Regions from separate parts of the Nonomuraea sp. NPDC000554 genome, predicted to be linked through region 1. Evidence: riboswitches for the same ligand, from Rfam matches in the RefSeq annotation. Region 1 holds a riboswitch; each other region holds the start of a gene.

Region 1 (7,573 bases):
GCCCACGTACAGCACCATGACCTGCTTGGTCAGGTTCACCTCGGCGCGCGTCGGCTGGCCGTTCCTGACCAGGACCTTCGGCGCCCTGGGCGTCTCGAGGGCGGCCCAGGTGGCCTTGCCGACCGTGCTGCTCGGGGTGATGCCGTTGACCTTCTGGAAGGCCCACAGGGCGGTGAGCGTCGACCCGCCGTACCTGCCGTCGGCCTTGCCGGGACGGTAGCCCAGCTCCCTCAGCCGCTGCTGCAGCCAGACGACCGCCTTGCCCTTGGCGCCGAGCCTGAGCCGCTGCTTGGGCGCGACGGGCGCCTGCGCGGCGGAGAGCGCGCCGGTGACGGCGGGCGTGATCGGGAGCGTGACCGCTGAGGTGCTCGGTGCGGCGGCCGAACTCGCTTCGGCGGTGCCGACTCCAGTGAGGACGACGGCGCCGGCCGTCAGGAGAGCAGTCACAACGGGCAGCCGTCGAGCACCCACCACTACCACCTCTCGTAACATTAACAATCGAATCAAAGGACCCTATACCACTGCCATTGGCCAGGTAATCGGGCGGTCAATCTGTTTAGAGTGTCGCCATGTCAGAGAAGTTGCCCGCCAATGCCGTCCTTGTTGAATCCGCGCTGAGGGAGCTCGGAGCCACGGGAGAGATCGTGGTACTGCCGGAGAAGGCCCCCACCGCCGCCACCGCCGCCGCCCAGCTGGGCTGCGAGGTCGGCGCGATCGCCAACAGCCTGATCTTCGACGCCGACGGGGAGCCCCTGCTCGTCCTGACGAGCGGCGCGCACCGGGTGGACGTCGAGCTGATCGCCCGCACGGCGGGGGTGCGAACGGTGCGGCGGGCGACGCCGGAGTTCGTCAGGGCCGCCACCGGCCAGCCGATCGGCGGTGTGGCCCCGGTCGGGCATCCCGCTCCGGTCCGGACCCTGGTCGACAACTGGCTGGGCAAGCACGAGGTGGTCTGGGCGGCGGGCGGGCACCCGCACACCGTCTTCCCGACCACGTTCGACGAACTGGTCCGCATCACCGGTGGCACCCCCGTGGACGTCGAGTAGTGTGCGACGCGTGATCGAGTTTCGCGGCGCGGGACCTGCCGAGTTCGGCGAGCGCCTGGACACGGTGATCGACATCTACGCCGCCGCCATGCGCCCGCCCGAGGACCAGATCCACGGTCGCACCACCATCATGCGTAACCACGGGACTTATCCCCACTTTCAGTGCTATTTCGCCGAATTGCGCGATTCGGCGGGCGGCGCGGCGCCGAAAGTCGTGGGCTTCGCGTACGGCTTCCGGGGCGCTCCGGGCCAGTGGTGGCACGACGTGGTCTACCGGGCGCTGGACGAGCGGGCGGGAGCCGAGGCCGCCGACGCCTGGCTCGGCCACGCATTCGAGCTCGCCGAGGTCCACGTGCACCCCGACTTCCAGGGCAAGGGCATCGGCCGAGCCATGATCACCACACTCTGCGCGGGGCGCCGCGAGCGCTCGGCCGTCCTGTCGACCCACGATCAGCCCACGGCCGCCCGCCACCTGTACGCCAGCATGGGCTTCACGGACCTGCTGACCCAGTTCGTCTTCCCTGGCGGCTTCGAGCGCTACGCGATCGTCGGCCGGCCCCTGCCTCTCCCGTAAGGCCTCCATTACCAGGAGTTTGACAGCAGCCCTCCAGGGCAATGTCAACTACGGAAAGTCACCAAGGTTCAACCCAGGGCCACTTCTCGCAGCCCCGTCACCCGCCCGATCCCCCTGCGGGCGGGTGACGGGCCCTCCGAAGCCCCGGGAGAGCCGACCCCTCAGATGGCCAGGAACGAGCCGTAACGGCACCCGGCCACGTGCGGGTCAGAGGCCGTCTCCCTGGAGGCCCTCAGCCCCGTACGGCGGCAGGCGCCCAGGTGGCCTGCCGTACAGGATGGGGTGTCAAAGCGTCACAAGGCGGTCAGGCGGGCAGCGCCGCCGTCGAGAGCCGCTGGAACACCTCGCGCGACGCGCTCGACCGGTTGAACGTGATGAAGTGGATGCCCGGCACGCCCTCGTCGAGCAGCCGCTGGCACAGCTCGGCCCCGTGGTCGATGCCGAGCGCGCGGACGGCGGCCGGGTCGTCGGCGACCGCCTCGAAGCGGGCCGCGACATCCGGCGGGAACGGCGCCCCCGAGAGCTGCTCCGAGCGCGCGATCGTGCTCATCTGGGTGACGGGCATGACGCACGGGATGATCGGCGTCTCGCACCCGCGGGCCGCCACCCGGTCGCGCAGCCGCAGGTAGTCGTCGGCCTGGAAGAACATCTGGGTGATCGCGTAGTCGGCCCCGGCCTCGCACTTGCGCACGAAGTACTCGGTGTCGGACTCGACGGACGGCGAGCGCGGATGCTTGTACGGGAAGGCCGCCACCCCCACACAGAAGTCGCCCGCCTGCCGGATCAGCCGCACGAGCTGCTCGGCGTAGAGCACGCCCTCGGGGTGCTTGATCCACTCGGCGCCCGGGTCACCGGGAGGGTCGCCCCGCACGGCCAGGATGTTGCGCACCCCCGCGTCGGCGAAGCGCCCCACGAGGTGGCGCAGCTCGCGGATCGAGTGGTCGACCGCCGTGAAGTGCGCGACCGGGGTGAGCGTGGTGTCGTGGGCCAGCCGCTCGACGATGTCGACGGTGCGGTCGCGGGTGGACCCGCCCGCCCCGTAGGTCACCGACACGAACGTGGGACGCAGCGACTCCAGCTCGCGGATCGCCCGCCACAGCTGCCGCTCCCCCTCGTCGGTCTTCGGTGGGAAGAACTCGAAGGAGAACGACCGGCCACCTGAGGCGAGGAGCTCGCGGACGGTGGGAACACGATCGGGCAGGATGGAGGGTCGACCAAGCGCCATGGCCCCAGGTTACCGCGACCAGCCGGAACCAGCGGGCACACACCTGCCTGGCGATTCGAGTCTCTCCACCCGGCTACTACGCTCAGGGGCATGACCACTGACGCCGCGAGCATGGACACCCTGCGCGCACAGGTAGATCGTTCGCTGAGGGAGTTCGTCGAACGGCAGCTGCCCACCCCTGTGGAGGAGGAGCTCGAACCGCTCCGGACCGCCGCGCACGAACTGCTGTCGGGCGGCAAACGGCTGCGTCCCGCGTTCTGCTACTGGGGATGGCGCGGCGCGGGCGGCACCGACGTCCCCGAGATCTTCACCGCCGCCGCGTCGCTGGAGCTGTTGCAGGCCAGCGCGCTGGTGCACGACGACGTGATGGACAAGAGCGACCTGCGCAGGGGCATGCCGGCAGCGCACCGGCGCTTCCAGACGCTGCACGAGAAGTCCGGCTGGCACGGGTCGGCGGAGCAGTTCGGCGAGGGCGCGGCGATCCTGCTGGGAAACCTGCTGCTGATCTGGTCGGGCGAGATGTGGCGCACCAGCGGCCTGCCGGCGCGGTCACTGGCGGCGGCGCAGCCCGTCCACGACCACATGCGCACCGAGCTGATGTGCGGCCAGTACCTCGACCTGCTGGAGCAGGCGCACGGCGAGGGCACGTTCGAGTCGGCGCTGCGGGTGGCGCTGTTCAAGAGCGGCAAGTACTCCGTGGAGCAGCCGCTCAGGCTGGGCCTGGCCCTGGCCGCGGGCGAGCGGGCGCCGTGGATGGACGAGCTGTGCGAGAAATACGGCACCCGCGTCGGCATCGCGTTCCAGCTGCGTGACGACATCCTGGGCGTGTTCGGCGACCCCGCGCAGACCGGCAAGCCCGCGGGCGACGACCTGCGCGAGGGCAAGCGGACGATGCTGGTGGCCCGCACCCTGGCCGCGGCCTCCCCGGCGGCGGCCGAGACGGTGCGCCGCCTGCTCGGCGACCCCGCCCTGGACGAGCAGGGCGTGACGACGCTGCGCGACATCATCGACGGCGCCGGCGCGCTCCAGGAGTGCGAGGACCTCATCGGCGACTACCTCGGCGAGGCGCTCGCCTCCCTCGACCAGGCCCCGATCACCGCCGAGGCCCGGGCCGCGCTGGCGGAGCTGGCCGTCGCGGCGACCTCACGCAACACCTGACCCACCGGGCCCCCGCTGCCATGCGGGCGGCCTTCGGCGAGCGGGCCAGGCGCTTGGTGCCGAGCGCCTGGTGTTTCCAGTGGCCAGACGCCCGGTGGCGAGCGGACCAGGCGCTTGGTGCCGAGCGCCTGGTGTCTCCGGTGGCCAGGCGCTCGGTGGCGAGCGCCTGGCCGTTTCAGCGGGCCAGGCGCTTGGCGAACTCGGCCGCTGCCGCGCCCGGGTCGTCGGCGTCGGTGATGGCTCGCACCACCACGACCCGGCTGACCCCGTACGACATGACCTCGTCGAGATTGTTCAGGTCGATGCCGCCGATGCCGAACCACGGCCGGTCCGTGCCGAGCGCCGCCGCGTGCCTGAGCAGCGGCGGGCCGGGCGCGTGCCGGCCGGGTTTGGTGGGCGTGGGCCAGATGGGGCCGCAGCAGAAATAGTCGACGCCCTCCTCCACCGCGGCGGCGGAAGCCTCTGCGGTGGAGTGGGTGGACCTGCCGATGAGGATGTCGTCGCCGAGTATCTCTCGCGCGACGGTCACGGGAAGGTCGTCCTGCCCCAGATGGAGCACGTCGGGACGGGCCGCGACGGCGATGTCGGCCCGGTCGTTGACCGCCAGCAGCCGGCCGTGCCGGTCGCAGGCGTCACGGAACACCTCCAGGAGCGCGAGCTCCTCGCGCGCCTCCAGCCCCTTCTCCCGAAGCTGGACGATGTCGACGCCACCGGCCAGCACCGCGTCGAGGAACTGTGGGAGGTCGCCGCGATCACGGCGGCCGTCGGTGCAGAGGTAGAGCCGCGCGTCAGAAAGCGAGGGCTTGGGCACGCCGCTTGACCTCGGTATGACGTCCGGCCTTGATCGCCTCGATGGGCGAACCGGGAAGTGATTCGTCTGGTGTGAAGAGCCAGCGCAGCGATGCGACGTCGTCGTATCCGGCGTCCTGCAGCACGGTCAGCGTGCCGGGCAGGCCCTTCGTCACGTCCTTTCCATCAATGAATACCGCGGGCACCTGGGGCCCGCCGCTACCACGCCTCACGCCGAGGAGCTTGTGGTCCTTCAGGAGCTGCTTGGCCCGCCCCATGGACAGGTCCAGGCGTTGGGCAACTTCGGGGAGAGTGAGCCACTCGTCGATGAGCTGTTCGGTCTCCCGGTCGATCTGTGCAACAGAAAGCGTCACGAACCCACAACTACCACATGGCGCGCTTGCTCAAACAACACAATCCCGTAGGGCGACATCTGGATCTACCAGGCGTTCCGGGTCGAGGCGGTGGCCGCCCTCGATGATCCTGCGTCCCTGGACGAGGTCCCGGGGGCGGTCGACGGCGAGCACCGCGGCGAGGGTGTCGTCGGCGGTGAGCCAGCAGGCCGACCACTTGCCCCTGGCCTCGCCCCGGTAGAGCAGGCGCTCGCCCGCCGGATGGTGCCCGGCGTACTGGACCATGTGCCCGAACTGCTCCGACCAGAAGTACGGAACCGGGTCGTAGACCGCCTCCTCGCCCAGGATCGTGGCCGCGGCCACCTCGGGGGCGTTGAGCGCGGTGTCCCAGTGCTCGACGCGCAGCCTCGTCCCGTAGCGGCGCGACCACCAGGCCGCGCAGTCGCCCACCGCCAGCACGCCCGGCATGGACGTGCGCAGGCGCTCGTCGGTGACGACGCCGTTGTGCAGGTCGAGGTCGGCGTCGGCGAGCCACTCGACCGCCGGGCGGACCCCGATGCCGGTGACCACCACGTGCGCGTCGACGAACTCGCCGCCGACCAGCTCGACGCCGCCCTCGTCGACGGACGCCACCATCGTCTCGAGCCGCAGGTCGATGCCCTCGTACCAGGGCTGGGTGCGGACGCCGATCTCGGCGCCGACGGCGTGCACGAGCGGGGTCGACCCGGCCTCGATCACGGTGACCTCGCAGCCGGCGCGGCGGGCCGCCGTCGCCACCTCGGCGCCGATCCAGCCCGCGCCGATGACCGCCACCCGCGCTCCCCGGACGAGCCTCGCGCGCAGTTCGAGCGCGTCGTCGAGAGTCCGCAGGACGTGTTGCGGTCCGTCTCCGGGCAGCGTGATCGGCTCGGCTCCGGTGGCGATGACGAGGTGGTCGTAGCCCAGCTCGCCCTCGGTGGTCTCCACGACGCCCTCGCGCAGCGCCTTGGCCGAGACGCCCGGCCAGAAGTCCACCCCCAGGGCGTCGAGGTCGGCGTCGACGAAGCTGGAGTCGGCGGTTCCGAGCAGCACCGCCTTGGACAGCGGCGGACGGTCGTAGGGGCGGTGCCGCTCCTGACCGATCAGGGTGATCCTGCCGTCGAACCCGCGTCCGCGCAGCGCCTCGACGCTGCGGACCCCGGCCAGCCCCGCTCCCACCACCACGACATGTCTCACGTTCATGACCATAACGGGGCCCGTCCCGGCGCGTGGCCCCGAGGCCTTAGGCTGAAGACGTAAGACGCGCGGGAGTCCGGCCGTTACCGGGCTGAGAGGAAGGCTTGACCGGGCCTTCGACCGCAAGACACCTGATCCGGATCATGCCGGCGAAGGGAGCGGACATGCAGGTCGTGGTGGGTGGCGGGATCGTCGGGCTGTCGGTGGCCTGGCGCCTGGCCCGCGCCGGCAGGCCGGTGACCGTCGTCGACCCGGCTCCGGCCTCGGGCGCGTCGCACGCGGCGGCGGGCATGCTGGCGCCGGTCAGCGAGGTCACCTACACCGAGGAGCCGCTGCTCCGGCTGGGGATGGCGTCTCTGCGCAGGTGGCCGTCCTTCGCCGCCGACCTCATCGCCGACGCCGGCCTTCCGACCACCGGGCTCACCCCCGTGACACCCGCTGAAGGCGGGCCCGCCCCCCGTGCCGGCAGGGCTCCCACTGATGGCGGCGGGTTGGATTTCCGGTCCGACGGGACTCTCGACGTGGCGTTCGGGGCTGACGACCTGGCCGCGCTCGACGAGCTGGCCACGTTCATGGAGAAGCTGGGGCTGCCGGTCGAGCGGCTCACCGGGCGCGAGTGCCGCCGTCTGGAGCCGATGCTGGCGCCGTCCGTCCGTGGCGGCCTGCTGGCCCCCGGCGACGCGTGGGTGGACCCGCGCCGCGTGACCGCCGCGCTGCTCGTCGCGCTGGAGCGGCGGGGCGTGCCTCTCGTGCGGGCGCGCGTCACCGAGTTGATCCGCGAGGGCGGCGCGGTCACAGGCGTGCGGCTCGCCCCGCCCGGCCACGACGTCCCAGCGCAGCCCCCGCCCGGCCACGGCGTGCCCACGGAGATCCCGGGAGGCCGCGACGTGCCTGGGGAGATCCGGGCGGAGCGGGTCGTCCTGGCGGCAGGGGCGTGGAGTGCCGAGCTGGCCGAGGTGCCCGTCCGGCCGGTCAAGGGGCAGATCATGCGGCTGCGGTCCCCTCAGCCGCTGCTCGGGCGGTGCGTGCGCGGCACCGTGCACGGCGCGTCCGTGTACCTGGTGCCGCGGGGCGACGGCGAGCTGGTCGTGGGAGCCACGCAGGAGGAGCTCGGGTTCGACCGGCGGGTGACGGCGGGCGGCGTGTACGAGCTGCTGCGCGACGCCCGCGAGCTGGTGCCCGGCGTAACCGAGCTGGAGGTGGCCGAGATGGT
Region 2 (7,573 bases), on a different contig from region 1:
CCGCCCGGACCGTCCTGGTCGCAGGCCCACCGGGTGCCGGTCTCGCCCACCGCCCACACGTCGGACGGGCCGTTCTGCCAGATATGCCGCAACGAGCCGCGTCCCAGCCAGGGCAGCCTCATCTGCGTCGGCGCGCCACCGGGGGACGCGCTGTGCCAGATCGCCGGGTGCGAGTCCGTGCATCGGCCGCTGGACGACATGCCCGCGATCCAGATGTGCCCCGCTCCGGCGTCCACGGCGTTGAACCTGCCTCCACGCCGATACTCCCGTCTGCTGAAACGCCTGCCGTTCCAGGTCAACAGGATGGGCGAGCTGATCGCACCCGCGGACTCCAGGCCGCGCAGCCCGATCAGAGCCGCTCGCCGGCCGTCCACGGCGACGTCGGTCAGTCGGTCGGTCAGCCAATGATCCTTGCGGTCTTTGAAGGACGTGTGCAGGTCCCAGGCGTCTTTGAAGGGCGTGTGTATCTCCCAGTTTCGGCCGTCCCAGCGCAAGGCCATGGGGAACCGTTTGAGATCCGGGCCGTCTTCACCCATGGCATCGACGCTGCCGACGACCCAGGCGTTGCCGGAGTCGTCGGCGTCCACTGCTCTCAACTCCGAGCTGAGCGCGCCGGAGATGCGACCCCAGATGTTCTGCTCGGCCCGCCATCGCAGGCCGTCCATGCGCACCAGAACTCCCCGGGGAGACTCGTCCTCCGCGCCGGCGTGATGACCGACCGCCCAGGCGGTGTCTGGACCCGTCGCCGCCACATCGTTCAGAGCGGTGGCGTACTGCTCACCGTCCGGCTCCACCGACTGCCATTCAGGCGTCGAAACCAGAGAGGCCGTCGGGGACGACTGCGGTGCCGCGCTCGACGCGGACGTCTTCGGTTGGCCTGCTGAAGCCGGCGGGCCGACCACCGGTGATGGTTCGGCCGTGCACGCCGCCAGCCCGAGCACGCAAGCGATCACTACCGTTCGGCTACGCGTGATCTTCATGCCGACGGATTGTGGCAGAGCCTCAGCTTTCTGGGCGGCGGGGCAATAGTGCCCACAGGGCCGGGAGCGATCGAGGACCGGGGGAGGGCCCGGCAGCGAACTATGGTGGATGGAGAGAGCGCATCAAGCCGAATCGGAGTTCCGGGGGAGGCTGCGATGAGGGAGCACTTCGTCTGGGTGACGACGCGCCGCATCAAGCCGGGCACGTTGGAGGAGTTCGAAAGGGCGTGGCGCCCGAGCCCGTACCCGCAGGGTCTGCGCCACGCCTACGCGTACTGGTCCGAGGACGAGCAGGAGATCACCGGGGTGTCGTTGTGGGACACCAAGGAAGAGTGCGACTCCTGGCGGACCTCCGAGGCCGAGACGCGTCGACGTGAGGCCATGGCCCCCTACGTCGTCGCGGAGCGGGAAGGCTTCTACCGCGGCCGCGAGCTCGCCGTCCCCGTACGGTAGCCGCGGTGCGGCCGGTCCCACCCGAACCGCCGCGGGCGTGAAAGGCCGGGTAGGGCTTACCGGGCAGTCCCGGGGCACGCCATCGCGGTCTTCCCGTGCCCGGAGTCCTTCACGGTGCGGCCGGTTGACGCCTCGGCCCAGGCGTACACGCATCTCCCGGAGGCCACCGCCAACATCGGCCCCCAGTGCCGTCCGCCCTTGCCCGCCGTATACCTGCGGTAGGACGTCTTCCCCTTCTCCTTGAGATCGGTGGCGAGCAGGATGGCGCCGGTCGCCTCCGGGGAAACCTTGATCACGCCCCAGGCCGCCTTACAGGTGCGCGACCACATGAGCGTGACGTCGCCGACGTCCTCGTTGTTGACGTAGGTGAGCAGGTCCGCTGTCTTGATCACGCGGGAGGAGCGGGCGCAGCCCGTCTTGTACGGGTCCTTGCCGGTGTAGTCGACCGCGGTCGCGCCGGCGGGGGTGCTCGCGAGGAGCGTGGTCGAGGCGGCGAGCAATGCGGTGGCGAGGATTCGGATCGTCACGCGGGCGACTCCTTGGCTGGGGCTGTTGAAGATCATCGGAGCCTAACCGGATCAGGCGTCACATTTCGGAGATCGCGGAAAATGCCGACATCTGGTCCCACTGGCCGACGACGTGCCCAGCACCGTGTCCTTCGGCGAACGTCCAACCGAGCAACCGGGGAGTAGCCGGGGCGGGGTAGTTGAATGCGGGCGAATAGTGCATCATGGGGGCGCGAGCTGGGATGATCCCGGCTTTGCGACCAACCCCCGCGGGAGCTTGGGGCAACCAGGCTGAGAGGGCAGCTACCGCTGCTGCCGACCGCATGAACCTGTCCGGGTAATGCCGGCGTAGGGAGTGTGCGATGACGCATGGCGTCAACGAAGTTCCGCTGACCCTCGACGAGGCTCCCCCGAAGACTCTCGGCGTGCTCGACCAGGGCGCGCTCTGGGCCAACCTCGGGGTCAGCCTCCTCGGCTTCTCCGGCGCGCTGTTCCTGCTCGACCCGCTCCAGGGCACGCCGCTCAGCCTCACCGCGGCGCTCGTGGCGACGGTCGTCGGCAGCCTGATCGGCACGGCCATGGTGGGCCTGGCGGCGGTGCCGGGCACGCAGACGGGCCGGCCCGCGATGGTGCTGCTCCGCGGCCTGTTCGGGACGCGGATCTCCTACGTCCCGACCGTGCTGAACATCGTCCAGATGCTCGGCTGGGGGGCGTTCGAGCTGTGGGTGATCGCCAAGGCCGCCACGGCGATCTTCGGGACCGCCGTGCCCTACCAGGTGTGGGTGATCGCCGCGGGCGTGCTGACCACCGCGCTGACGATCTGGCCGCTCGGCGCGATCAGGCTGCTGCGTAGGTACGTCACGGCCGGCGTGATCGTGGCGCTGGTCTGGTTCGCCGTGGTCTTCCTGAGCAAGGCGCAGCCGCAGACCGGCGGGTCCTGGACGGCCTTCGCCCCTGCCGTCGACTACGTGATCGCGCTGTCGGTCTCGTGGGTGCCGATGGCGGCCGACTTCGCCAGGCACTCCCGCTCCAGCCGCGCCGCGTTCACCGGCGTGGTCGGCGGCTACACCCTGGCCCAGGTGGCCTGCCTCGGCCTCGGTGTCTACGCGGTGGCCATCGCCGGGGCCGGCGCGGTCTTCCAGGACAGCACCGCCGTCTTCGAGCCGTTCATCGCGGCGCCGCTCGGCGCGCTCTTCTTCGGCATCCTGGTGCTACGCGAGACCGACCAGTCCTTCGCCAACGTCTACTCGACCACCATCTCCCTGCAGAACCTCATGCCCAGGGTGGACCGGCGGATCTTCTCCACCGCCATCGGCGTGATCACGGTCGCCATCGCCCTGGTCGTGGACGTGACCTCGTACGGGGCGTTCCTGGGCGTGATCGGCGCCGTCTTCGTGCCGATGTTCGCGGTGCTCGCCGTCGACTACTTCCTGCTCGGCGGCTCGACCTGGTGGAACACCGCCGAGGACGCCCCTGCGCGGTGGTCCATGGTGGCGCCCTGGGCGCTCGGCTTCGTCGCCTACTGGCTGACCACCTCGACCCCCACCGTGAAGGGGTGGGACGCGTTCTGGGTGTCGGCGCGCGAGGCCATCGGCTTCACCAGGCAGCCCTGGATGAACGGGGCGCTCGGCGCGGCGGTGGTGGCCGCGCTCGTGACGCTGCTCATCGGGCTGCTGAGGCGCGCCGCTCGACGTTGAGCAGGTGCTGCTTGGCGGCCACGCCCCCCGCGTAGTCGCCGAGCCCGCCGTCGGCGTGCACGACCCGGTGGCACGGCACGATCACGCAGACGGGGTTGGCGCCGAGCGCGTTGCCGACCGCGCGCAGCGCGCGCGGCCTGCCGATGCGCTCGCCGATCTCCTCCAGGGTCGTGGTCGTGCCGTACGGCACCGCCATCGTCTTCTGCAGGACCGTACGCGCGAAGGGCGTGGCCAGCGCCAGATCGACCGGCGTGGCGAAGGTGCGCAGCCGACCCGAGAAGTACGCGTCGAGCTCCCTGCGCACCGGGTCGAGCCTGCCGGGATCGGGGCCGACGAACGTACCGACATGCCGGATGATCTGCTCGAACACCCGGTCCTCCGGCTCGAAGCTGCACGCCGCGAGGCCCTTGCCCGTCACGGCCAGCACCAGCCTGCCGACGGCGCCGTCGTAGGTGCCGAGCGCGATGTCGGGTGGCGCCTCTCCGCGATAGGTGGAGGAGGTAACCCGCAACAGGGCATCGAGGTCATTGCTCGACATACCCTCACCCTCCTCGGAAAGCCGTGACCGCAGCGTATCGGACGGATCGCCCGTCGGCGGCACGACGCCACAGGCACTATGGAGGTGTGGGGGACTACAGGGCCAGTAGTGACCAGGAAACGGCAAGTGCGGTACTCGCCAGTTCGCCCAACGCGGTGGTCGCGCTCGACAGGGACCAGACCGTCCTCGTCTGGAACCTCGCCGCGGAGCGGCTCTTCGGCTGGACCGCCGAGGAGGTGCTCGGCCGCAGGGTGCCGATCGTCCCGGGCGAGCTGACGGCGGAGCACAACGCGGTGCTCGAACGCGTGCGGACGGGCGGGCAGGTGTCGCTGCGCACCAAGCGGGTCCGGAGCGACGGCACCGTGCTCGACCTGCGGGTCGACATCAGCGCGCTGCGGCAGGGCAGCTCGGTGGCGGGGTACGTGTGCGTCCACCACCTGGCCGAGGCCGACGAGGCCGCCGGGCAGCGCATGGCTCGCCGCGCCCGGCTGGTGCGCAGGCTCACGGACGTGGTGGGCGACATCAACGCCGAGCTGGAGCTGCCGGCGGTTCTCGACCGCATCTCCGCCAGCCTGACCGAGCTGACCGGCGCCGACGCGGGCGGCTTCGTGCTCATCGAGGGCGACCTGCTCCGGCTGGTCAGCACGTACCAGCTGCCCGACTCTCTCAGAGGCACCGTCACGGACCTGCACACGAGCCTGGTCGGCAAGCTCTTACGCACGGGCAAGACCGTCATGCTGGAGTCGCAGGGGCTCGACGAGCTGGTGTGGGCCGAGCTGAGCGGCCTGCACACGATCGCGCTCGGCCTGGCCGCCGTCGGCGGCCGACCCTACGGGGCGCTGTACGCGCTGTTCGCCAGGCGCAAACCGGGCCACGTGGAGCTGGAACTGCTGGAGCTGCTCGCCGGGCATGCGGGCATCGCCGTCGGCAACGCGATGGCCTACCAGGACGCGGTCCGGCAGCGCGCACACGAGCGGGCGATCTTCGACGCCAGCGCCGACGGCATCGCCGTGCTCGACGGAGCCGGGCGGGTGCTGCGCTGGAACCCCGCCGCGGCCGAGATCACCGCCATGTCCGCCGACTCCGTGATCGGCGGGCGCCCGCCCTTCCCCGTGCCGGACCCGGGCGAGAAGCTGACCTTCCAGCTCGACACCGGCCGCTGGCTGGACGTCGTCAGCGCGCGCATCGAGGAGACGGGCGAGCTCGTCGTCGACTTCCGGGACGTGTCCACGGCCAAGGCGCTGGAGGAGGCCAAGGACCTGTTCCTGGCCACCACCAGCCACGAGCTGCGGACCCCGATCACGATCGTGCGCGGGTTCGCGAGCACGCTCGCCTCGCGCTGGGACAAGCTGAGCGACGACGAGCGGCGCTCGGCCGTCCACACGATCGCCGAGCGGTCCAGGTCGCTCGCGCAGCTCATGGACCACCTGCTGCTCGGCGCCCGCGCGGGTGCGGAGGAGCCGGCCGTGCGGGTGGAGACGTTCGACCTGGCGGAGCGGATCAGCGCGGCCACGCTCGGCCTGCCCGTGCTGTCCGACAGGCACCGGGTGGAGGTGCGGGTCCCCGACGGCCTGCCGCTCGTGCGGGGCGACGCGCTGGCGACCGACATCGTCCTCGGGCAGCTCCTGGAGAACGCGTTCAAGTACTCGCCTGAGGGCGGGCTGATCGGCGTCCAGGCGTGGGCGGAGGACGGCACGGTGATCGTGGTGGTCGACGACGAGGGCGTCGGCATCGCCGCGCGCGACCGTGAGCGGATCTTCGATCGGTTCGTCCAGGCCGACAGCGGCGACCGCAGGAGGTTCGGCGGCGTCGGGCTCGGCCTCTACATCGTGCGCAGCCTCGCCAGGGCCCAGGGCGGGGACGTGAGCGCGCATCCGCGCCCCGGAGGGGGCACCAGGATGAGGCTCGTCATGGGCCGTGCTCCCACTATCGGATCCGACACACCGATGCGGTAACGAGGTGGTCACGGATGCGCTGATCTATCGTCCAATGTGTACAAGCTGTGATCGAGATGCGGTTTCTGGGATTGAGTAACGGGGCATTTCGGTCGTACCGGGGTGTGTTCCCACGGGGGGCACTGGGAGCGGGGAGGTGGGTGTGTCAAGCGTGGTGCTGCTGCCGTACGCGCCGTCCAGTGTCGCCGTCGCCCGCCAGCGTCTAAGTACTGACCTGCAGGATTGCGGGGTTTTCGCCTCAGCGATCGACGATGCCGTCCTCGTGGTGAGCGAGCTGCTGAGCAACGCCCTGAGGCACGCGCATCCGCTGCCCTCGGGGATGGTCAGGGTGGCCTGGCTGCGAAGCGAAGATCATGTAGAGGTGGCGGTGAGCGATGGCGGTGCGGCGACCGAGCCGCGCGCGTCCCGCCCCACTCTGTCCTCCCTCGGCGGACGAGGGCTGGGCATCGTCGAGTACGTCGCGGAGAGCTGGGGAGTCCGCCACGAAGGCGACACCACCACGGTGTGGGCGATCCTGCCCGCCCCCAACGGAAAGATGAACGGGCAGGTCCACGCCCTGAGAGAGGCCGGGTAGCCGACGGTCTCAGAGTGGCCGGGCGGCGAGTACGGCCCGCTCCCCGGCCGTCCACGCCGTGGAGACCAGCAGGTAGAGCGCGGCCGCCAGCGGGAGCACCGTCGCGGCCAGCACGGCACCGAACGGAGCCAGCGGCAGCAGCCTCCGCACGAGCTCCGGCTGCTCCTCGGAAACCTTGATCCTGCGGGACGCGAGCCAGGCCACGACCGCGATCAGCGCGATGACCACCGCGAAGACCAAAACCGGCCAGCTGACCAGACCGAAATTAGCGACGACGCCCGCGACCTGCTGGCCGAGCGGAGCGCCGAAGAGCTGGTGCCCGGCCAGCGCCGTGGGATGCGTGGCCACCCGGAAGATCAGCCACATGAACGGCGCCTGCGCCAGCCCGGGAAGGATCCCGGCGAAGGGCGAACTGCCCTCCTTCGCGTAGAGCGCCGACATCTCCTTGGACAGCCGCTCCGGATTGCGTCCGTACCGCTTCTGCAGCTCTCGCAACTTGGGAGCCAGCCGCTCCTTGACGCGGGCGGCACGCGCCTGCCTGACGCCGAGCGGCAGCAGCAGGACCCGGACGGTCAGGGTGAACAGCACGATGCCGAGGGCGGCGTTGCCGCCCGACATGCCGATGACGAACGTGACGAGAGAATCGATCATGAGCCCTTCGATCAGGAGATGGGATCGGGGCTCGTGCGCGGAGCCCCGCTTCAGCCGGAAGCGGGGCGCGGTGACGGGGCTCTCGGACGCGGCCTCCCGGCCGCGTCGGGGTCACGCTGACGCTGGAACGCCGTACGCCTGGCGTAGACCAGCGGAAAACCGGGCCGCGCCGAGCCGCTCACAGGCAGCAAGGTCGCGGCCCACGTGGCCAGCAGCAGG
Region 3 (7,573 bases), on a different contig from region 1:
CGGCGGCCTTGGCCAGGTCGGCGATCGCCTGCGGACCGGCGGGCGGCCGGCTGAGCAGCAGGTCGAGCAGCCGGTCGCGGCGCCGCTCCATCTCGCCCGCGGCGTGCGCCCTGGCCTCGTCGAAGCCCTCGGCCGCGGCGTCGGCCAGCTGGTCCAGGTAGACGAAGATGGCCTCGCCCAGGTCGTACAGCGACTGCGGCGACAGGCCGAGCGGCTCGGCGAGCTCGGTGAGCCGCCGCCAGCCGACCCTGGCGCCGAGCCGCATCGCGGCCTGGAGCGGCTCCAGGTTGCGGCCCTCGGCGGCCTCGCCCCTGCCGATCATGCGGAACGGCTCGGGGTTCCAGGCCGCGGAGGGGTTCTCGACGCGGTCGAGGAAGCCGTCGACGGCCTGCTCGACGGCGCTCCTGATGACCTTGATGTAGATGGTGTCGGATGGCCTGGAGTACTCGGGGATGCGGGCCTGGATCTCCTCGATCACCTCTTCGGAGACCCGGCCGATCCCCGTCCTGAGCGTCCGCACGATGCCGGCGGGTATTCGGGTCGTGTCACTCCTGATGGCCATCGTCCCTCCTGTCGCCCATTGTGACTCAGGCAACAGGATTTTTGTCAGTTCTGGAGGAAGGCGCCGAACTCCTCCACGTTGATCAGGCCGTCGCCGTCCTTGTCGAGCCTGGTCACGCCGGCCTGCGCGGCCTCCAGCGTGATGGGCTGCCCGAGCACCTCCATCAGCCTGACCAGCTCAACGGCTGAGATGCGACCGTCGTCGTCGGAGTCGATGAGGTCGAAGGTGATCGCGTAGTCACTCATGGGTCGCCCTTCCGCGGGTTCCGTGTCGGTCAGACCTTAGTGGCGCTCTGCCGGATGGCGTCGATGAATACGCGGACTTGTGGGCTTTTGTCGTCTTTACGCCAGGCGATGGCCAGCTCGCCCGGCGGCAGATCCCTGACCGGGCGGTAGACCATCCCCGGACGCTTGTACAGGGCCGCGTTGCCCTCCGCCACCAGCACCACGCCCAGCCCGCTGGTCACCGCCTCGAAGACCTCCTCCGGCGTGTTCGCCGTGACCCCGACGACCGGCTCGCCGTCGCGGGCGTCGCGGGCCAGCCAGAAGTCGCGCAGCGGCCCCGCCGAGGCGGGCAGCGCGATGAACGGCTCGTCCCGCAGCTCCTCGAACGGGACCTCCGCCATCGCGGCGAGCCGGTGGTCGGCGGGCATGGCGACGCCCCTGGGCTCGCTGACCAGTACCTGGGTGGCCAGCCCGGCGGGCACGGGCTTCCAGATGAACGCGACGTCCGAGCCGCCGTCGTCCAGGCCGCCGGTGGGGTCGTCCCAGCCGACCAGCCGCAGCGACACGTCCCAGCCGGGCATCACCTCACGGAAGCGGCGGATCGCCTCCTGCTGCAGGCCCCTGCCCACGGCCGTCTGCATGCCGATGACCAGCGTGCCCGTCGGGGCGGCGGCCCGCGCGACCTCCAGCCCGGCGGCCCACCGCCCGAGCAGCTCGCGGGCGACCGGCAGCAGCGCCTCGCCCTGCCGGGTGAGCGCGACCCCGCTGGGCACGCGGTCGAACAGGACGAACCCGAGCTGTCGCTCCAGCGCCCTGAGCTGCTTGGACAGCGCGGGCTGCGAGACGAACAGCCGCTCGGCCGCCCAGGTCATGTTGCGCTCGTCGGCCACCGCGACGAAGTAGCGCAGCTCGCGCAGATGCACGTCCATAGCCATCGGTTATAGCAAAGGGTCTTGGACGCGCGACACCGCCGGGAGGCAGCATCGTCCCCATGAGAGAACTCAATGGTTTGCGGGTCCCGGCCGTCGGTTTCGGGGCCATGGTGCTGTCGCCCGGCGTCTACGGCGACATCGACGACACCCGCGCGGAGACCGCGTTGAAGGCCGCCCTCGACGCCGGCGCCACCCACGTCGACACCAGCGACGCCTACGGCCAGGACGGCCACAACGAGCGCCTGGTCGGCCGGGCGATCAAGGGGCGGCGTGCCGAGGTGGTGGTGGCGACCAAGTTCGGCCTGGCGATCCCGGAGGGCGAGGCGAGCAGGTCGTACCCGGTGGGGTACGCGTTCGGCGAGCTGCGGGTGAACGCCGAGCCGCGGCTGGTGCGCCGCTACGCCGAGCGAAGCCTGCGCAACCTCGGCACGGACGTGATCGACCTGTACTACGTCCACTACCCGGACCCCGGCGTGCCGATCGAGGAGACGGTCGGCGCGATGGCCGAGCTGGTGCGTGACGGGCTGATCAGGCACGTCGGCCTGTCGAACGTGACCGCCGCCCAGCTGCGCGCGGCGCACGCCGTGCACCCGGTGTCGGCCGTGCAGAACGAGTGGTCGATGTGGCGGCCGGTCGAGCCCGACCTGCTCGCGGCGGCCAGGGAGCTGGGCGTGGGCCTCGTGGCGTGGAGCCCGCTCGGCAACGGCTTCCTCACCGGGACGGTACGGGAGCTCGGCGAGGGCGACTTCCGGCACAACGCGCCCCGCTTCTCCGCCGAGAACCTGGCGGGCAACAACGACCGCTACGCCCCGATCAGGGACCTGGCCACCCGCCTCGGCATCACTCCCGCCCAGCTCGCCCTGGCCTGGCTGCTGCACCAGGACGAGCACGTGGTGGCCATCCCCGGCAGCCGCACTCCGGCGCACATCGAGGAGAACGTCGCCGCGGCCGGGCTGACGCTGCACCCCGACACGCTGACCCGCGTGGACGAGGCGCTCGGCGGGTTCGAGGTGGCAGGCGGGACCCTCCTGTAGCGAACGGCGACATCCGGGCGACTCGTCGAGGCTGGCGCACGTAAGAGAGCGGTCGCCGCCGCGCGCCCCGACCCGGTCAGGCGCGGTCGGTGCGGGAGATCGGGAGGTAGATGCGGCCGCCGGACGCGCCGAACTCGGCGGCCTTCTCACGCAGGCCCTCGGCCAGGGCCTCGGCATCGTCCAGGCCGCGCTCGGCGGCGTATGCCCGGACGTCCCGTGTGATCTTCATGGAGCAGAAGTGCGGGCCGCACATCGAGCAGAAATGCGCGGTCTTGGCGGGCGCGGCGGGCAATGTCGCGTCGTGGAACGCCCGGGCCGTTTCGGGGTCAAGCGAAAGATTGAACTGGTCCTCCCACCGGAAATCGAACCGCGCGTCCGACAGCGCGTCGTCCCACGCCTGCGCGCCGGGGTGTCCCTTGGCCAGGTCTGCGGCGTGTGCGGCGATCTTGTAGGCGATCACGCCGGCCTTGACGTCGTCGCGGTCGGGCAGCCCCAGATGTTCCTTGGGCGTGACGTAGCACAGCATCGCGGTGCCGTACCAGCCGATCATCGCCGCGCCGATCGCCGAGGTGATGTGGTCATACCCGGGCGCGATGTCGGTGGTCAGGGGCCCGAGCGTGTAGAACGGCGCGTCGTCGCACCACTCCCGCTGCAGGTCGACGTTCTCCTTGATCTTGTGCATCGGGACGTGTCCGGGGCCCTCGTTCATCACCTGGTTGTCGTGTTGGGCGGCGATCCGCGTCAGGTCGCCCTGGGTGCGCAGCTCGGCGAACTGCGCCTCATCGTTGGCGTCGGAGATCGACCCAGGCCGCAACCCATCGCCCAACGACCAGGTCACGTCGTATGCGGCGAAAATCTCGCACAGCTCCCGGAAGTGGGTATACAGGAAGTTCTCCTGGTGATGCGCCAGACACCACGCCGCCATGATCGAACCACCGCGCGACACGATGCCCGTGCGGCGGCGCGCCGTCAGCGGCACGTACTCCAGCAGTACGCCCGCGTGCACCGTCATGTAGTCCACGCCCTGCTCGGCCTGCTCGATCACGGTGTCGCGGAAGACCTCCCAGGTCAGCTCGGCCGGGTCGCCGCCGACCTTCTCCACGGCCTGATAGAGCGGCACCGTCCCGACCGGGACGGGGGAGTTACGCAATATCCACTCGCGGGTGGTGTGAATGTCCCTGCCGGTCGACAGGTCCATGATGGTGTCGGCACCCCAGCGGGTCGCCCAGGTCATCTTGGCCACCTCGTCCTCGATCGAGGAGGCCACCGCTGAGTTGCCGATGTTGGCGTTCACCTTCACCAGGAAGTTCCGCCCGATGATCATCGGTTCGATCTCGGGATGATTGACGTTGGCGGGCAGCACCGCCCGGCCCGCCGCCAGCTCGACCCGGACGACCTCGGGGTCCACCCCTTCGCGGAGCGCGACGAACTCCATCTCAGGGGTGATCTCACCGCGCCGCGCGTACGCCCGCTGCGTCACCGCCCCTGAACCGCTCGCCCGGCGCGGCGACCGCTCGGGAAACGCAGCCGCGTTCCGCAGCGGGTCGCCGGAGCGCCGTCCGTCGTCCTCAGGCAGCACGGCACGGCCGGTGTAGGAGGTGGTGTCACCGCGCTCGGCGATCCAGGCCGCCCGTAGCGCGGGCAGGCCGCGTCGCACGTCGGCGTCGTAGTCGGGGTCGGTGTACGGCCCAGAGGTGTCGTAGAGCACCACGGCGCCGCCCTCGCTGAGCGGCACCTCCCGCATCGGCACCCTCAGGTCCGCCCGAGTCCCGTGCAGATACGTCTTGCGGGCGTGCGTCATCGCAGTGTCGGTCATGACGACTTGATCTCTCCCTACGCCGGCATTACCCGGTCAGGTTCCAGCGGTCAGCGGCCGTCTCAGCCGCTATCTCAGCCCGGTTCGCCGGGCCCCCGCGATCTGTCGTTCTCGACCCTAACCCGCGCTGCCCCCCTTGCCGCAACCCACCCGCGTGGGATATCGAATCAGCTCCACTCCGCGGCTGGCAGCACGAACCCGCACGGCGAGGACCCGCTAACGGCCGAACCGGCCACACCGCCCAGCGCGCTGATCGGCTACGCCCCCGTCTACCGGCCCGTGGCCGGTAGCGCCACCCGCGCCCGGCCACGCCACCGTTTCGGGGTCCCGCTTCGCGTCTCCGATCACGCTCCTTTCCGGGGGCCCGCTTCGCGCCTCCGGCCACGCCCCTTGGTGGCCGGTGTTGCGCGTCCGGCTGCCACGCGACCTCTCAGAGGTACGACGGGCCCGTCACTCGGTGCCGGAACGTCCACCACACCCAGGCCTGTGAGGCGACCAGCAGCGGGATCAGCGCCAGGATCACCGGCGCGAGGAAGGCGCCCGTGGCGCCGGGCGTGAGCGGCAGCTGGAGCCCCGCCAGCACGCCGATCACCGCCAGCGCGGTGCCGGTCAGGGCGTAGGTGCGGGCCTCGCCCGCGCCGCCTGACAGCACCGCCGCCCGCTCCCTCAGCACCCCGCGCAGCCGCAGCGCGGCGAAGGCCAGCCCGTGCGCGGCGAACAGCGTGGCCACCGCCAGCGCGGCCAGCAGCGACACCGGCCCGTCGATGCCGACCAGCATGTCGCTGAGCAGCGACCCCCAGCTCAGCGCCAGCCCCCAGCTCCCGGCGACCACGGCGCCGTCGCAACAGCGCTGCCAGCCGGCCGCGGGCACCCGCCCGCGCAGCCACAGCCCCATGTCGCGGACGACCCACGCCACGAGCAGCGCCACGACCACCGAGTGGTTCCCGCTCAGCAGCTCGCCCTCCAGCTCGGGGAAGAGCCCGGCGAGCACGCCCGCCGTCGCCACCAGCCACACCTCGTTGCCGAGGAAGAACGGCGCGATCGCGGCGATCACCTCGCGCCGCTCGCCGGGCGAGCGCCCCAGGAACGGCAGCAGCATGCCGACGCCGAGGTCGGCGCCGGCCAGCACGAGGTAGCCGAGCGCGAAGAAGGCCAGGATGAAGATCTCCATGTCGGCTCCTCAGAAGGTCAGGGCGGGGGCGGTCTCGGCCTGCCGCTCGCCGCCGCCCAAGGCGACGGCCTCCGGCCCGCGCCGGGCCGTACGGGCCAGCAGCCAGTAGTTGATCAGGATCAGCACCGCGAACACCGTCACGAACGCGGTCAGCGAGAAGGTGATCTGCCCGTGGGTCACCGGCGACATCGCCTCGGACGTCTTCAGCAGCCCGAATACCGCCCACGGCTGGCGTCCCATCTCGCGGAAGACCCACCCGCCGAGCATGGTCACGAACGGGACGGGGATCAGCGCGACCAGCAGCCAGTGCCACGGCCGGAAGTTGCGCACGGCCGGGCGGAACAGCATCAGCAGGAAGCTCAGCCCGCCGCAGAGGAACAGCAGCGCGAACAGGATCATCATGGTCATGCCCCCGCCCTGGACCCAGCCCGCCGACGGCAGGTAGTCGCCGGGCCCGTGCTCGGCCACCATCCGCGCCTGTGCCTCGGCCAGTTGCTGGGCGCCGCCCGACCACGCGGCCCGCTTGGTCGGCTGGAGGGTGTCGAAGCCGAGCCCCCCGAACGTCGCGGTGAACAGGATCGCGGGCAGCGCCACGCCGACCCCGATCCGCAGCGACTTGCGGAAGAACTCCTGCTCGGCGGTGCGCTTGGCCAGGTGGTAGGCGCTCACCCCGGCCATGAAGAAGCCGCCCGTGACCATCGCGCCGCCTATGACGTGCCCGAAGGCCACCAGGGCGGCCGGGTTGGCCACCAGCGCGCCGAAGTCGGCCAGTTCGAGCGCGCCGTTCACGAGCCGGTGGCCGACCGGGTTCTGCAGGAAGCCGTTGGAGACGAGGATCCAGAACGCCGAGGCGTAGGCCGTGAGGGTGACGATCCAGATCAGCCCCAGGTGCGCCCAGCGGTTCAGCCGGTTCCACCCGAAGATCCACAACCCGAGGAACGTCGACTCGACGAAGAACGCCACCAGGGTCTCGATCGCCAGCGACGCCCCGAACACGTTCCCGGCGAACTCCGTCAGCCCGCTCCACGACAGCCCGAGCTGGAACTCCATCACCAGCCCGGTGACGATGCCCATCGCGTAGTTGATGATGTACAGCTGGCCCCAGAACCGGGTCATCCGCTCGTGGACGGGGCTGCGCGTGAGCGTCGCCCGGGTCTGGACGACCGCGACGAGGGTCGCCAGCCCGAGAGTCAGTGCCACGAAGAGGAAGTGTGCGCCCGCGGTGAGCGCGAACTGCAGGCGGGCGAGGTCGACGGTGTCCATGCCGAGAAGCATGCGAGAACGGCCCTTTCCGGCGCGTCATGCTCCGGCATGCACTTGCCGTACAACCCGTGGACCGATCCGCCGCCGACCGTACTACCCAGGGAGTAAAGGAGCACGGGACCGGTACCGCTCGGGAGGTGAGCCCGCCTGGGTGGTCACGTTCGCGAGTGGGCCGGCCCGGGGTCACGTTCGCGGGGTAGGCCGGCCCGGGGGCACGTTCGCGAGTGGCCCGGCGCGGGTGGCGTCGGCGAGTGGGCCAGCCCGTGGTGACGTAGGCGAGTGGGCAGCGCGGGTGGCGTCGGGGCGGGTGGGCAGCGCGGGTGGCGTCGGCGGGTGAGCCCGCCCGACGAGCGTGTCAGGGGGTGAGCCAGCCCGGGGTGATCATGCCCGCCTCGTAGGCGAGCACCACGAGTTGCGCCCTGTCACGCGTGCCCAGCTTGGTCATGATGCGGCTGACGTGCGTCTTCGCGGTGGCCGGGCTGAGCACCAGGCGGGCGGCGATCTCGTCGTTCGACAGGCCGGCCGCGACCAGCGTCATGACCTCGCGCTCGCGGTCGGTCAGCGCGTTCAG

The links. A riboswitch is a leader RNA that binds a small molecule or an ion and turns the genes downstream of it on or off. The one in region 1 is predicted to bind thiamine pyrophosphate.
Region 2: linked by a shared signal. The riboswitch ahead of ABT294_RS30660 (purine-cytosine permease family protein) and the one ahead of ABT294_RS16655 (FAD-dependent oxidoreductase) in region 1 are both predicted to bind thiamine pyrophosphate.
Region 3: linked by a shared signal. The riboswitch ahead of thiC (phosphomethylpyrimidine synthase ThiC) and the one ahead of ABT294_RS16655 (FAD-dependent oxidoreductase) in region 1 are both predicted to bind thiamine pyrophosphate.

Annotation. Positions count from the first base shown of each region.
Region 1 is NZ_JBEPDC010000007.1:266,736-274,308, reverse strand. It holds gene ABT294_RS16695 (L,D-transpeptidase family protein) at 1-471, opposite strand, end outside; gene ABT294_RS16690 (YbaK/EbsC family protein) at 570-1,046, shown strand; gene ABT294_RS16685 (GNAT family N-acetyltransferase) at 1,057-1,620, shown strand; gene metF (methylenetetrahydrofolate reductase [NAD(P)H]) at 1,925-2,845, opposite strand; gene ABT294_RS16675 (polyprenyl synthetase family protein) at 2,936-4,003, shown strand; gene thiE (thiamine phosphate synthase) at 4,179-4,814, opposite strand; gene ABT294_RS16665 (Rv2175c family DNA-binding protein) at 4,792-5,166, opposite strand; gene ABT294_RS16660 (NAD(P)/FAD-dependent oxidoreductase) at 5,197-6,366, opposite strand; TPP riboswitch at 6,419-6,535, shown strand; gene ABT294_RS16655 (FAD-dependent oxidoreductase) at 6,525-7,573, shown strand, end outside.
Region 2 is NZ_JBEPDC010000018.1:102,316-109,888, forward strand. It holds gene ABT294_RS30645 (hypothetical protein) at 1-665, opposite strand, end outside; gene ABT294_RS30650 (hypothetical protein) at 1,137-1,433, shown strand; gene ABT294_RS30655 (DUF2690 domain-containing protein) at 1,490-1,960, opposite strand; TPP riboswitch at 2,199-2,311, shown strand; gene ABT294_RS30660 (purine-cytosine permease family protein) at 2,302-3,636, shown strand; gene ABT294_RS30665 (methylated-DNA--[protein]-cysteine S-methyltransferase) at 3,602-4,174, opposite strand; gene ABT294_RS30670 (sensor histidine kinase) at 4,261-6,129, shown strand; gene ABT294_RS30675 (ATP-binding protein) at 6,272-6,703, shown strand; gene ABT294_RS30680 (YidC/Oxa1 family membrane protein insertase) at 6,713-7,354, opposite strand; gene ABT294_RS30685 (DUF6412 domain-containing protein) at 7,405-7,573, opposite strand, start outside.
Region 3 is NZ_JBEPDC010000011.1:113,079-120,651, forward strand. It holds gene ABT294_RS21810 (PucR family transcriptional regulator) at 1-562, opposite strand, end outside; gene ABT294_RS21815 (EF-hand domain-containing protein) at 607-807, opposite strand; gene ABT294_RS21820 (LysR family transcriptional regulator) at 837-1,721, opposite strand; gene ABT294_RS21825 (aldo/keto reductase) at 1,778-2,752, shown strand; gene thiC (phosphomethylpyrimidine synthase ThiC) at 2,829-4,568, opposite strand; TPP riboswitch at 4,564-4,677, opposite strand; gene ABT294_RS21835 (cytochrome d ubiquinol oxidase subunit II) at 4,999-5,739, opposite strand; gene ABT294_RS21840 (cytochrome ubiquinol oxidase subunit I) at 5,749-7,002, opposite strand; gene ABT294_RS21845 (response regulator transcription factor) at 7,358-7,573, opposite strand, start outside.